3 regions of the Streptomyces sp. NPDC087420 genome follow, and region 2 is predicted to be linked to each of the others. Evidence: riboswitches for the same ligand, from Rfam matches in the RefSeq annotation. Region 2 holds a riboswitch; each other region holds the start of a gene.
What was found. Region 2 has a riboswitch for cyclic di-AMP ahead of ACIO1C_RS20900 (transglycosylase family protein). Riboswitches for the same ligand answer to the same signal wherever they lie in the genome.
Positions count from the first base shown of each region.

Region 1: another riboswitch for cyclic di-AMP. It lies ahead of ACIO1C_RS03480 (M23 family metallopeptidase); the one in region 2 lies ahead of ACIO1C_RS20900 (transglycosylase family protein).
Region 3: another riboswitch for cyclic di-AMP. It lies ahead of ACIO1C_RS26075 (peptidoglycan DD-metalloendopeptidase family protein); the one in region 2 lies ahead of ACIO1C_RS20900 (transglycosylase family protein).

Region 1 covers NZ_JBIUXU010000002.1:18,935-23,385, forward strand. Annotated here, with positions in the region: gene ACIO1C_RS03470 (PrsW family intramembrane metalloprotease) at 1-105, shown strand, start outside; gene ACIO1C_RS03475 (aldo/keto reductase) at 121-1,065, opposite strand; gene ACIO1C_RS03480 (M23 family metallopeptidase) at 1,166-2,224, opposite strand; cyclic di-AMP (ydaO/yuaA leader) riboswitch at 2,236-2,389, opposite strand; gene ACIO1C_RS03485 (PP2C family protein-serine/threonine phosphatase) at 2,683-3,819, opposite strand; tRNA gene ACIO1C_RS03490 (tRNA-Met) at 4,293-4,366, opposite strand.
Region 2 covers NZ_JBIUXU010000009.1:304,668-309,118, forward strand. Annotated here, with positions in the region: gene ACIO1C_RS20890 (cytochrome P450) at 51-1,292, shown strand; gene ACIO1C_RS20895 (transglycosylase family protein) at 1,474-2,469, shown strand; cyclic di-AMP (ydaO/yuaA leader) riboswitch at 2,769-2,962, shown strand; gene ACIO1C_RS20900 (transglycosylase family protein) at 2,967-3,647, shown strand; gene eno (phosphopyruvate hydratase) at 4,032-4,451, shown strand, end outside.
Region 3 covers NZ_JBIUXU010000012.1:335,281-339,731, forward strand. Annotated here, with positions in the region: gene ACIO1C_RS26060 (helix-turn-helix domain-containing protein) at 1-471, shown strand, start outside; gene ACIO1C_RS26065 (DUF6126 family protein) at 519-641, shown strand; gene ACIO1C_RS26070 (tyrosine-protein phosphatase) at 663-1,475, opposite strand; cyclic di-AMP (ydaO/yuaA leader) riboswitch at 1,850-2,011, shown strand; gene ACIO1C_RS26075 (peptidoglycan DD-metalloendopeptidase family protein) at 2,016-2,930, shown strand; gene ACIO1C_RS26080 (SGNH/GDSL hydrolase family protein) at 3,090-3,923, shown strand; gene ACIO1C_RS26085 (STM4011 family radical SAM protein) at 3,913-4,451, opposite strand, start outside.

The DNA.
Region 1 (4,451 bases), on a different contig from region 2:
GGGATCGCCGGGCCCGCGCTCACGTACGCGGCGCGGGCCACGGGCCGGGTACGGGTGCCGCCGCCGTACATCGACTACGACGGCTACAACCCGTACCGCGACTGACAACTCCCCCACGTGCTACGCGGATGCGGCGGTCAGGTCCGCCAACTCCTCCGCCGTCAGCTCCAGTCCGGTCGACGCCAGCAGCACCGGCAGCTGCTCGACGGTCCGCGCGGACGCCAGGGGGGCCACCACGGTCGGCTGCGCCGCCAGCCACGCCAGCGCGACCGTGCCGACCTCGACGCCACGGGCCCCGGCGACCCGGTCCAGCGCGGCGAGCACGGCCTGGCCGCGCTCGGTCTCCAGGTGGGCGCCCGCCCCCGCCGCCCGCGGGCTGTCGACCGTGGTCCCGGGGCGGTACTTGCCGGTGAGGAAGCCCGCCGCGAGCGACGAGTACGGCACGGTGGACAGCCCGTGCTCGGCCACGAGGTCCTGGAGCGGGCCCTCGTAGGTGTCGCGGGAGACCAGGTTGTAGCGGGGCTGGAGGACCTCGTAGCGGGCCAGCCCCTCACTCTCGGAGAAGGCGAGCGAGGCGGCGAGCCGCTCGGTGCTGAGGTTGGACGCGGCTATCGCCCGGACCTTGCCGTCCTTCACCAGCTGGTCCAGCGCGGTGATGATCTCCTCGACCGGCACCTCGGGGTCGTCGAAGTGCGTGTAGTAGAGGTCGATGTAGTCCGTACGGAGCCGGCGCAGCGACTCCTCGACCCCGCCCTTGATGGTGGCCGCCCGCAGGCCCTTGTACTGGGGGTGGGCGCCGACCTTGGTCGCGACGACCACCTCGGAGCGGTTGCCGCGCGCGGCGATCCAGTTCCCGAGGACGGTCTCCGACTCACCGCCCTGGTGTCCCGGCGCCCAGGAGGAGTACGTGTCGGCGGTGTCCACGAAGTTGCCGCCCACGGCCGCGTACGCGTCCAGGACGGCGAAGGATTCGGCCTCGTCGGACGTCCAGCCGAAGACGTTGCCGCCGAGGGAGAGGGGGAAGACCCGGAGGTCGGAGGAGCCGAGGGTGCGGAGATCTGTCATGAACTGCCCCAACGACGCGGGGGCCGGGGGCTATTCCGGCCCGGGCTCGACAACGCCGGGGCCGGTGCTGTTCCGCCGCCCCCGGCGCGCGATCGATCCGCTACGGGTTGAGGCCCTTGCTCTGGAGCCAGCCCATCGGGTCGATGCCCGTGCCGCCCGGGGCGTGGACCTCCAGGTGCAGGTGCGGGCCCGTCACGTTGCCGGTCGCGCCGACGCGGCCGATGACCTCGCCCGTGGAGACCTTCTGGCCGGCGGTGACGGTCATCGAGGACTGGTGGCAGAACCACAGTTCCGTACCGTCGTCGAGCTCCAGCACCGTGCGGTAGCCGTACGAGCCGGACCAGCCGGCCGACTGGACCGTGCCGCTGTGGACCGCCTTGATCGGCGTGCCGGTCGGGGCCGCGAAGTCCAGCCCGGTGTGGTAGCCGGAGGACCACATGGAGCCGGCCTGGCCGAAGGTGGAGGTGATCGTGTACGAGACCACGGGGAGGGTGTAGCTCTCCGCGAGCTTGGCCAGGCGCTCCTTCTCGGCCTTGGCGGCCGCCTTGGCCTTGGCCTCGGCCTCCGCCTTGTCCTTCGCCGCCTGGATCTTCTTCTCGGCCTCGGTCTGGCGCTTCTCCGCGTCCGCCGCGGCCTTCTCGGCCGCCGCCGTCTGCTCGGCCGCCTTGGTCGTGGCGTCGGCCTCGGCCTGCTGCGCCTCGGCCTGCTGGAGGATGCGGGCGCGCAGCGCCTCGCCGGCGTCGGTGGCGCCCTGCTGGAAGTCCGCGGTGGTCATGCCCGCCGTGGTCAGCGGGTCGGTGGCGAGCGCGCTCGGCTTGGCCTCTTCCGTACCCAGCGAACCCACGCCCGGCAGCGACTTGGCGGCCGGAAGATTGTCCGTGATGGCATCGGGCAGGGATATGGAGACGGCGGGCTTGTCCTGCGCGGTGGCGATGCCGCCCGCACCGACGGCGGCGAGGACGCCGACGCCGAGGACCGTGGAACTGCGGGCCAGTCCGCGCTGCTTGGCGACGCGGTGCCTGCCTCGTACGGGGGGAAGCAGGGAGTCCTCGGTGGGATTCCACTCCCCCCAGGTCCGGTCCGCTTCGGTGCCGAACGTCGGCGGTTCGAAGGTTTCCGTTTCGAAGGGGGCTTCGAGGGCAGGCTTGTTGGACGCCACTGGGGCGCGCTCCTTTCCTTCCTTCTCGCCTACCGGGTTAGCTGACGGGTTCGGAGCAGGAAGGTCTCCTACGGGTGCTCTCGCGGCACAAGGCAGCAAGAAGCCCCCGATTCACCCCAATTGGTGGTTCCCCGGTTCCCTTGCGGGATTCGGCGCGTGCGGCACGGCGCCGTCCTTACGACGGCTGGGACGACCGCGCTGCGTTATCGAACGTTAATAGAGACATGGGCTTTATTCCAAGCTGTTCCGGATGATCGTTAACGAATTCGCAACGGACGTAACGGGACACATCGAGGCGCAAGCGGGCGAGTTGATCGTCTTCGGTGGCCACTCGGGGGGTCAGAGGTTTCTGACGGGTGGTCAGGCGTTGTGCGGAGCGGTACGCGGCGATCACGGAGCGTGCGGAACGGGTGGTGGGGCGTCGGACGGTGGGCATCGGGCATCGGGCATCGGGCGCCCTAGGGCACGACCGGCATCGTCCTGCGCCGTTCCGGCTGCCCCTGGACGGGCCGGCTGACCGCCAGCAGCGCCATGTCGTCCGTGTTGCCGCCGCCCGTGTGCACGCGTACGTCCCCGATGAGCGCGTCCAGCATCTCGTCGGGCCCCGGGAAGATCCGCCCGGACAGCCGTTCACGCGCGTCGTAGAAGACGCCCTTCGCGTTGCGCGCCTCGGACAGGCCGTCCGTGTAGAAGAGCAGGGTCGCCCCCGGCGGGAACGGCTCCGCGTCCGCGCGGTCCGGCCACGCGCCCAGCTCGCTCATCCCGAGCGGCAGCGCGTGGTCACCGGGTGCCAGCATCACCACCACGCCGTCCGCGTGGGTCAGCAGCGGCTCGGGGTGGCCGCGGTTGACCAGCCGTACCACCGCCTCGTCGTTCGGGATCTCGGCGAGCACGGCCGTGGTAAAGCCCTCGAAGACGTCGATCCCGTCCCGCCGCGTGCCCTCGCGCGTGAGGGCACGCTCCAGCCGCTGCGCGACCCCCTCCAGCGAACTCTCCTGCTCGGCGGCCTCCCGGAACGCCCCGATGACCACCGCCACCGCCTCGACCGCCTCCAGGCCCTTCCCCCGTACGTCCCCGACCACCAGACGCACCCCGTACGGCGTGTCCTGTACGGCGAACAGGTCCCCGCCGATGAACGCCCCCTCCTGCGCCGCCTCGTACCGCGCGGCGATGTGCAGTCCGCCGATCCGGTCGGCGGGTCTGGGCAGCACGGCGCGCTGGGCCGTCTCGGCGATGATCCGGGCGGACGCGAGGCGCTCGCCGCTCAGGCGCACGACCCGGTTGATGCCGAGCGCGAGGACGGAGACGGTGAGGACCGTCAGCAGTTCGGTGATGGCGTCGGCGCTCCCGACCGTGCCGTCGAGGAGGCGCAGGACCAGTTCGGTGCAGAGGGCGGCGACGCCGGTGAGCAGGGTGCCCAGGGGGGTGAAGAACGGAGCGGCGACCAGGGGGGCGGAGCAGAAGAAGGGCGAGGCGGTGAAGCGGGTGGGGGTCGCGGAGTCGAAGATCACTCCGACGACGATCACCAGCGCGGGCAGGTAGCGGACGACCCTGCGTCCGATACGGCCGGGCTCCGCGCCCACGCCCCGGTCGATGAAGCCGCCGTCCGGGATCCGGCCGCCACCGACCGCGACCGGGGTGCTGCCGGTACCGCCGGAGGGGTCGAAGCCGCCTTCGAAGCGGGTACCGAAGCCGGTGGCGGGGCCGGGCGGCCGGGGCGTACCGGCGGCGGGGCGCGTACCACCCGAGCCGGAGCCCGCTTCACCGGCGCCCTTCCCCGGCCTTCTCAGCCCCGGCTTCCTCAGCTTCCCCACCTGTGGTCTCCTGCCCGGTCCGGCTTCGGCTGCGGACGGTACCGCGCTCACCTCAGGCTGGTCGCCGCCGCGCCGGGCGGCGAGTCGCCATCGACCGAGTGGGCTACGGACCGATCGCTCCACCACTGCCCCTTCACCGTACGCGGCGGCCCGCGCGAAGGCGCCACCGCACGGGCGGAGGCCGGGAGCGACACCTGCCCGGGAACGCCGAAGGCCCGGATCCACTGGGGATCCGGGCCTTCGGTCCTACTGAGTAGCGGGGGCAGGATTTGAACCTACGACCTCTGGGTTATGAGCCCAGCGAGCTACCGAGCTGCTCCACCCCGCGTCGGTAAACCTGACTCTACGCCATCCGGACCAAGATCATTCCCATTTACGGCCGCCCCGCTCACCGCCCCCCTCGGTACCGCTCG
Region 2 (4,451 bases):
CCAACAGGCCCGTACCAACCGCCCGAACCAGCCACGATTACTGTCGGGGCATGTCCACCCCCGATGTGCCCGAGCTCTTCACCTGGGAGTTCGCCACCGACCCCTATCCCGCCTACGCCTGGCTGCGCGAGCACGCGCCCGTGTACCGGACCGAGCTGCCCAGCGGCGTGGAGGCCTGGCTCGTCACGCGGTACGCCGACGCCAAGCGGGCGCTCGCCGACCCCCGGCTCTCCAAGAACCCCGTCCACCACGCCGGGTCGGCGCACGCCAAGGGGAGGACGGGGATCCCGGGGGAGCGCAACGCCGAGCTGATGACCCATCTGCTGAACATCGACCCGCCGGACCACACCCGGCTGCGGCGGCTCGTGTCCAAGGCCTTCACCCCCCGGCGCGTGGCTCAATTCGCGCCACGCGTGCAGGAGCTGACGGACCGTCTCATCGACGGCTTCGCGGCGAAGGGCGAGGCGGACCTCATCCACGACTTCGCCTTCCCTCTCCCCATCTACGCGATCTGCGACCTGCTCGGGGTGCCGCGCGAGGACCAGGACGACTTCCGCGACTGGGCCGGGATGATGATCCGCCACGGCGGCGGCCCGCGCGGCGGCGTCGCGCGGTCGGTCAAGAAGATGCGGAGCTATCTCGCCGAACTCATCCACCGTAAGAGGGAGAACCCGGGCGACGACCTGATCTCCGACCTGATCCGGTCGAGCGACCACGGCGAGCACCTCACCGAGAACGAGGCCGCCGCGATGGCCTTCATCCTTCTCTTCGCCGGGTTCGAGACGACCGTCAACCTCATCGGGAACGGCATGTACGCGCTGCTGCGCCACCCGGGGCAGCGCGCGCTGCTCCAGGCCTCGCTCGACGCGGGGGAGAGCGGCCTGCTGGCGACCGGCGTCGAGGAACTGCTGCGCTACGACGGGCCGGTGGAACTGGCGACGTGGCGGTATGCCACCGAGCCGCTGACGCTCGGCGGGCAGGCGGTCGCGACCGGCGATCCCGTCCTGGTGGTCCTCGCGGCGGCCGACCGGGACCCCGCGCGGTTCGAGGATCCGGACCGGCTGGATCTCGCACGGCGTGACAATCAGCATCTCGGTTACGGACACGGCATCCACTACTGCGTCGGCGCGCCGCTCGCCCGGCTGGAAGGACAGGCCGCGCTCGGCACGCTGCTGACGCGCCTGCCCGATGTGCGACTTGCGGGAGATCCAGCCGATTTGCGGTGGCGGGGAGGGCTCATCATGCGTGGATTGCGCACACTTCCGGTGCAGTTCACGCCTTTGCCCAGCTGACCAGCAGCCCTGAAATAACTGACGGTCCGTCAGGAATGTGACTTTCACGTGATCTCCCCTGCATCGACTTGTGACAAGCGTTCGAGTCCGGCTACGTTCACCGACAGCTCAGCAGCCACACGCTGTAGTCGATTTCACGTGTGACGCTCCCTGCGTCGTACGGCACACGGAAGGCAACCGCATGTCCGCGAACGGCCGACACCGTCGCCCCCGCCAGGCGCCCGCCCTCATCGTCGCGGCGGGGGTGACCGGCTCCGCGATCGCCATTCCTCTGCTCGGCGCCACCTCCGCGAGCGCGGCGGACGCCTCCACCTGGGACCGCGTCGCCGACTGCGAGAGCGGGGGCGCGTGGAGCGCGGACCTCGGCAACCGTTACTACGGCGGACTCCAGATCGCCCAGGAGACCTGGGACGACTTCGGCGGCGGCGACTACGCGACCCGCCCCGACCTCGCCAGCCGCTCGCAGCAGATAGCGGTCGCCGAGAAGATCCTCGACGCCCAGGGCCCGTCGGCCTGGGCCAGCTGCGCGCCCGTCGCGGGACTCCTGAAGAACACCGAGGAGCCCCAGGTGGACCCCGGAGCGGCTCCCGGGGCAACCGAGGAGTCCGCGACCCCGGAGGCGTCCACGGAGCCCGGCAGCGCGGCGGACACGGATCGGGCGGAAGGCTCCGACACCACCCCGACCACTCCCGACAGCACCCCCTCCGCACGTGCGAAGAGCGCGGGCGACGAGCGGGGCGGCAGCGGCGACGGTACGGACACCGGCGCCACGGACGCGGGCACGCCCAGCCCTTCCCGCTCCGCCACCCCCTCCTCCGGAGCCACCACGGACACCGTCAAGGGCAAGCACCGCGGCGGCGCGGCCCCCGAGGCCCCGGCGGCCTCCCCCGGCGCGACCGGCGCCACGCCGGACAACTCGGGCGAAGAGCGCGAAAGCGGCCGTCACGCCTCCCGAGGTGACGGGGTGACACGTGACGCGGAGGGTGTGACGACCGGCGTCGCCGGCACCCCCGACGGCGAGTACGTCGTACGCGCCGGTGACTGCCTGTGGCGTATCGCGGACGAGAACGGGGTCGAGGGCGGCTGGTCCGCCCTCTATGAGGCGAACAAGGACGTGCTCGGCTCCGACCCCGATCTCATCCTGCCTGGCCAGACCGTTGATCTCGGCGTGAAGTAGGAGCAGTTGACGGTCCGCCCCCGGTCCGCCTCCGGGGGCGGTTGGAGACCCTATGTCCACTTCTGCGCAAGTGAGACAAGGGTCTCTTTGTCTCAACAGAGGACCTTTGGCCCCCAGGTGGCACGTTTTCGGCCCTCACCTGCGAAAACACAGACGGAACACAGGGGAGTTCGGGCGATTTTTCCCGGATCGGGCTCTTTGAACATCGGGTGGACCTGTGTCTACGGTCTGAACCGCTCGCACCGCGGGCCTCGTCGACCGTCACGCCGAATCCTGCCGTCGGTCGGGGGGAGTAATCGTCGCGTCAAGCGCCGAAGGCAGGAGCGGGGGACCCAAAGGTTAGGTGCCGGCCCCGGCCGTCGAGAGACGGCCGACGACCGGCTCGGGGTGAAGCCGCGTACAGCGAGGCCGGAAGGCCCCGTTGGCACGCGGCCGGGCAACTCACTTGGCCCGAACCCGACAGCTGACCTCGCAGGCGTCGGTGAGGAGATAGCTTCATGCTGCGTTCCAAGGCCAAGCACCGCCGTCCGTCCAAGGCCGTCCGTTACGCCACGCTCGCCGGGGTGACCGGTGCCGCCGTCGCGGTCCCGCTGCTCGGCGCCACGTCCGCCTCCGCCGCCACCACCGCCGAGTGGGACCAGGTCGCCGCGTGCGAGTCCGGCGGCAACTGGTCCATCAACACCGGCAACGGCTTCTACGGCGGGCTCCAGTTCACCCCGTCCACCTGGGCCGCGTACGGCGGCACCGCCTACGCCGCCCGCGCCGACCAGGCCTCCAAGTCCCAGCAGATAGCCGTCGCCGAGAAGGTCCTCGCGGGCCAGGGCAAGGGCGCGTGGCCGAGCTGTGGTGTGGGCCTCTCCGGCGCCTCGAACGACTCCGCCCCGGCCGCCCCGTCGCAGCCGGCCGAGCAGCCCGCCGCGCAGCCGCAGCAGTCCGCGCCGCAGCAGTCCGCGCCGTCGACGCGCAGCGCCGAGCAGCCGGCCTCGCGCGGTACGAGCCGTCCCACCACGATCAAGAAGGGTGACGGCGAGTACAAGGTCAAGTCCGGCGACACCCTGTCGAAGATCGCCGCCGGTCACCACGTCAAGGGTGGCTGGAAGAAGCTGTTCGACCTGAACAAGGACATCGTCACGGACGCGGACGTGATCTTCCCGGGCCAGCAGCTCCACCTGAGCTGAGCCCGGTCGCACGGTGAGCTGACCCGCTCACCCCCCGGGGCCGTCCGTCCCCCTCCGCGGCCCCACCCCGGTCCACCCCGGCTCCGCGCGTTCTTCCCCCGTACGCGCGCGGGCCGGGGTTTCCCCGTTCCGGCCGCACGACCGAGGCACGCGCCCGGCCGCACGACCCAGCCACGCGCCCAGCCGCACGACCCAGCCACGTGCCCGGCCGCACGACCGGCCGGAACGGCCCGCCCCACGCCCGTTCGCCCCCATGTCATCAGGATGACGTCTTCATTTCGTCCCAGCGGGCGGGCACCGGCCTGCCGACGGCCCGGGGCCGGTTAGGCTCGTGTCGCGCGGCCGAGCGGCCCCGCACCCAAAGCGTCACATCCCATGAAGGAGATGCTCGTGCCGTCCATCGACGTCGTCGTAGCCCGGGAAATCCTCGACTCCCGAGGCAACCCCACGGTCGAGGTCGAGGTCGGCCTCGACGACGGCAGCACCGGCCGTGCTGCTGTCCCCTCCGGTGCCTCCACCGGTGCGTTCGAGGCCCTTGAACTCCGCGACGGTGACCCCAACCGTTACCAGGGCAAGGGTGTCGAGAAGGCCGTCCTCGCCGTCATCGAGCAGATCGGCCCGGAGCTGGTCGGGTACGACGCCACCGAGCAGCGCCTCATCGACCAGGCGATGTTCGACCTGGACGCCACCCCGGACAAGTCGTCGCTCGGCGCCAACGCCATCCTCGGCGTCTCCCTCGCCGTCGCGCACGCCGCCTCCGAGGCCTCCGACCTGCCGCTCTTCCGCTACCTCGGCGGCCCGAAC
Region 3 (4,451 bases), on a different contig from region 2:
CTGTCACCCGCCCACCTCTCCCGGCTGGAGACCGGCCGGCGCCAGCCCTCGCTGCCGATGCTGCTGGCCCTGGCCCGCATCTACGGCACGACCGTCGCCGACCTGCTCGGCGAGGCGCCCGCCGAGCGCGATCCGGTCATCCGCGCCGGACGTCAGGAGCCGGTCGAGGCCGACGGCTGGACGTACCACCGCGCGGGCGGCTCGGGCCGGGCCATGCAGCCGCTGCGGGTCGTGGTGCCGTACGGGGCGCAGGGCGACCTCGTCCGCGTACACCCCGGGGAGGAGTGGCTCTACGTCCTCGGCGGGCGGCTGCGGCTCGGCCTCGGGGACGCGACGCACATCCTCGGGCCCGGGGACAGCGCGCACTTCGACTCGCTCACCCCCCACCGGCTCGCCGCCGCGGACGCCGGCGGGACCGAGCTGCTGTTCGTCCACACCCTGCTCCAGAGCCCCGCCGCCGATCTCCACTGACGGCTCCGCCGGTCTTCACCGACGGCCTTCGAGAAAGGTTCGACACCATGCCGGAGAACAAGAAGAACCGCACCCTGCCCCGGGGGCTCGTCATCCGCCTCTTCGCCTACCTGATCGCGGGCCACCTCTTCGCGGGCTTCCTCTACCTGCTGTTCAGCGTCGGCTCCTAGGGCAGCCTTCCGGGGTGCGTCCTAGGACGCGTCCAGCAGGCCCTCGCGCAGCCGTTCGCGGGTCTCCGGGGTGAGGCCGAGGCCCTCGGAGAGGTAGCGGTCGGTGGAGCCCCAGGTGGTCGTGATCGTGTCGAAGGCCGCTTCGAGGTACGCGGCGCGCGCGTCGAAGAGCGGGCCCAGCAGCTCCATCACCTCCGCGGACATCCCGGCGGGTGAGGTGTCGCTGCGGCGGACCTTGTAGCGGCGGCTCGGCTCGTTCGACTTGAGGTAGTCCTCCTCGATCGCGTCCCGCTCCACACCGACCGCGAGCAGCGACACCGCGACCGACAGGCCGGCGCGGTCCTTGCCCGCCGCGCAGTGCATGAGCGCGGGGACGTTGTTGTCGGCGAGGGCGTGCAGGACCCTGCTGTGCTCGGCGGTGCGGTCCCTGATGATCGTGCGGTACGAACCGATCATCCGGGCCACCGCCTTCCCGTCCGCGAGCAGCGACCGCAGCTGGCCGAGGTCGCCGTCCCGGACCATCCGCCAGAACTCGGCGCCGTCCGCCGGGTCCGTGAGCGGGATGTTCACGTTCCGTACGCCGGGCAGCTCGATGTCCTCCCCGTCGAGGCGCACGTCGGCCGCGTTGCGGAAGTCGAAGACCGTGTGCAGGCCCAGTGACGCGAGGTGAGCGGCGTCCGCCGGGGTGGCCCCCGCGAGGTGCCCGCTGCGGTAGAGCCGCCCGTACCGCACCTTCCTGCCGTCCGTGGTCGGCAGCCCGCCCACGTCGCGGAAGTTGCGTACCCCTGTCAGCTCCGGCTCGACCGGTGGCACGTGCGGCAGATTCTGGGTCACGGGCTGCTCCTCCGTGTCTGCCGTCGGCGCGGCTCGCCGACGATGTCGACTGAGACCCTACGACATGGGCGCCCGGGTAATTGGTGACATCTGTCCGTATTGAGGCATTACGCATAACCTGCCCCGATCGAGGGGGAGATGGCCCTCGACCCGTGAGCAGGATCATATCCGTGACGGTGCGTGGTGGTCACGGAAAACGGAATTGCGTCGTCAGAAGGAAAGCGAAGATCGCATATCCACGCAGGGTGACCGGAAAGGCCGGAAGATATCGGAGCGTGCACGAATGAGAGGAACCAGCGGCTTGTACCGGCCGTCCGCGTCGGTTTACGTTCACCCTCAATCCGAGCGGAACGCCTAATCCTGCCGCCGCCCGGAATTCGTACCCACCCACCATCCACGCGTGGCAGGAGCGGGGGACCCAGGTAGTACGCCGTTCCGTTTCCGCGGACGGCTTGGGGTGAAGTCGCGCGGCAACCGCGACCGGGCATCTCCAGCCCGAACCCGACAGCTCACCTCGTAGGCGCCGGAGAGGAATTCGCCATGCCCGCCAAGGGTAAGCACCGCCGTCCCAAGAGCAACCCGATCACCCGCGGATTTGTCCTGGCCGGAACGGGCGGAGCCGCAGTCGTGCTTCCGCTCATCGGCGCCACCGGGGCGCACGCCGCACCGGCCGCCGCCGCCGGATCCGTCACCGCGTCCGCCGCGTCCGCCGTCCACGCCGCTCCCGCGTCCGTGACGCGGGCCGCCGCCGCGAAGACCGCCGCGACCTACCGCGTGGTCTCCGGCGACTCCCTGTCGAAGATCGCCAAGAAGAAGAAGATCGCGGGCGGCTGGAAGAAGCTGTACGCGGACAACAAGCGCGTCATCGGCTCCGACCCGTCGCTGATCCACCCCGGCCAGAAGCTGACCCTCGGCGCCAAGGCCCCCGCGGCCGACCGCGCCAAGGCCCCCACCACGGCCTCCCGCTCCGCCGAGCGCACCGCGCCCAAGAAGGCCGCGCCGGTGAAGAAGGCCGCCCCGGCGGCCGAGACGGCCGTGAAGAAGGCCTCCGCCTTCACACTGCCGGTCTCCGGCATCGCCATCGGCACGCCGTACCACGCCTCGGGCAGCAACTGGTCGAGCGGCTACCACACCGGCGTGGACTTCCTGGCGCCCTCGGGCACCGTGGTGAAGGCCGTCGGCGCGGGCACCGTCGTGAGCGCCGGTGACGGCGGCTCGTACGGCAACCAGGTCGTCATCCGGCACGCGGACGGGATGTACTCGCAGTACGCCCACCTGTCCTCGATCGCCGTCTCCGCCGGACAGTCCGTCAGCGAGGGCCAGCAGCTGGGGCTCTCCGGCGCCACCGGCAACGTGACGGGACCGCACCTGCACTTCGAGATCCGTACCGGCCCCGACTACGGCTCGGACGTCGACCCGCTGGCCTTCCTGCGCCAGCAGGGCGTCGTCATCTGATCCCCTCCGGGCTCTCTTCGGCCCCGCTCCGGTGATTCCTTTTCACCGGAGCGGGGCTATTCCCGTTTGGGCCAAACTTGACCGATGGCATATCTCACCCTGCGTCAATCTCTTGTTACGGTCGCGTAGGTCACATCCCCGGGTGAATGATGTGCTGCTGTGGCAGACGATTCGAGAACGAGAAGACGTGGCACATTCGGGTCGTACGCAGCGCTCGGTGACAGTTTCACGGAGGGCGTGGGCGATCCGGGGCCTGACGGGACGTATGTGGGCTGGGCGGACCGGCTCGCCGTTCTGCTCGCCGACCAACTCCCCGTTCCCGGCGAGCCGGGAAAGGCCGCGGACACCGTCCACGGCGATTTCCGGTACGCGAATCTCGCGATACGGGGCCGGCTGCTCGACCACATCGTCGAGGAACAGATCCCGCGGGCCCGTGAACTCGCCCCGGACCTGGTGACCTTCTGCGCGGGCGGCAACGACATCATCCGGCCGGGCTCCGACCCCGACGACGTGGCCGAGCGCTTCGAGCGGGCCGTCGCCGACCTGTCCGGCGCGGTCGGAACGGTCATGGTGACGACCGGCTTCGACCCCAGGAACGTACCCGTGCTGCGGCATCTGCGCGGCAAGATCGCCACCTACACCGCGCACGTCCGGTCCATCGCCGACCGGTACGACTGCCCGGTCCTCGACCTGTGGTCGCTCAAGTCCGTCCAGGACCGGCGGGCCTGGGGCAGCGACCGCCTCCACCTGTCGCCCGAGGGCCACACCCGGGTCGCGCTGCGCGCCGGGCAGGTGCTCGGCCTCGACGTGCCCGCCGACCCGGACCAGCCGTGGCCGCCGCAGGTGCCGCGCGGCACGTTCGAGGTGCGGCGCGACGACATCCACTGGGCCAGGGAGCACCTGGTGCCCTGGATCGGCCGGCGGCTGCGCGGCGAGTCCTCCGGTGATCACGTGGCGGCCAAACGTCCCGACCTGCTGCCGCTCAAGTGCTGATGCGCCCCGCGAGGGACGGGGATATGGACAGGGACACCGGTACGGGGCCGGCCTGCGCGGCGGGCCCGGCCGGGACGCGCTCCAGCACCCCGCCCGCGAACACGTCGTACAACGGCAGCGTCTCCAGGTGCACATAGCCGATGTGGCAGTCGCACACGGCCAGCGGACAGCCCCGGGGACCGAGGGCCGCGCGGTACGAACCGTCGTACAGGTTGCCCAGCTCGGCGCGGACGAAGTGGCAGCGCCGTACCGTACCGTCGCCGTCCACGGAGATGACCGACTCGCCCGTGCGGCAGGGCAGCCCGGCCGAGCGGTGCGGATGGCGGCTGTACGGGAACAGCGGGTCGAGGTCCGTCCACCGGGCGGCCTCGTCGTCGCCGTACGTGTGCCCCTCGGCCGCGTTGATCCAGAGATAGACGTGCTCCGGCAGCTCCGCGCGGAGCCGGCGCGCGTGCTCCAGATGCTCGGGCAGGCCGACCACGCCGACGCTGAACCGCACCCCACGGGCCGCCAGGTCATGGCACTTGG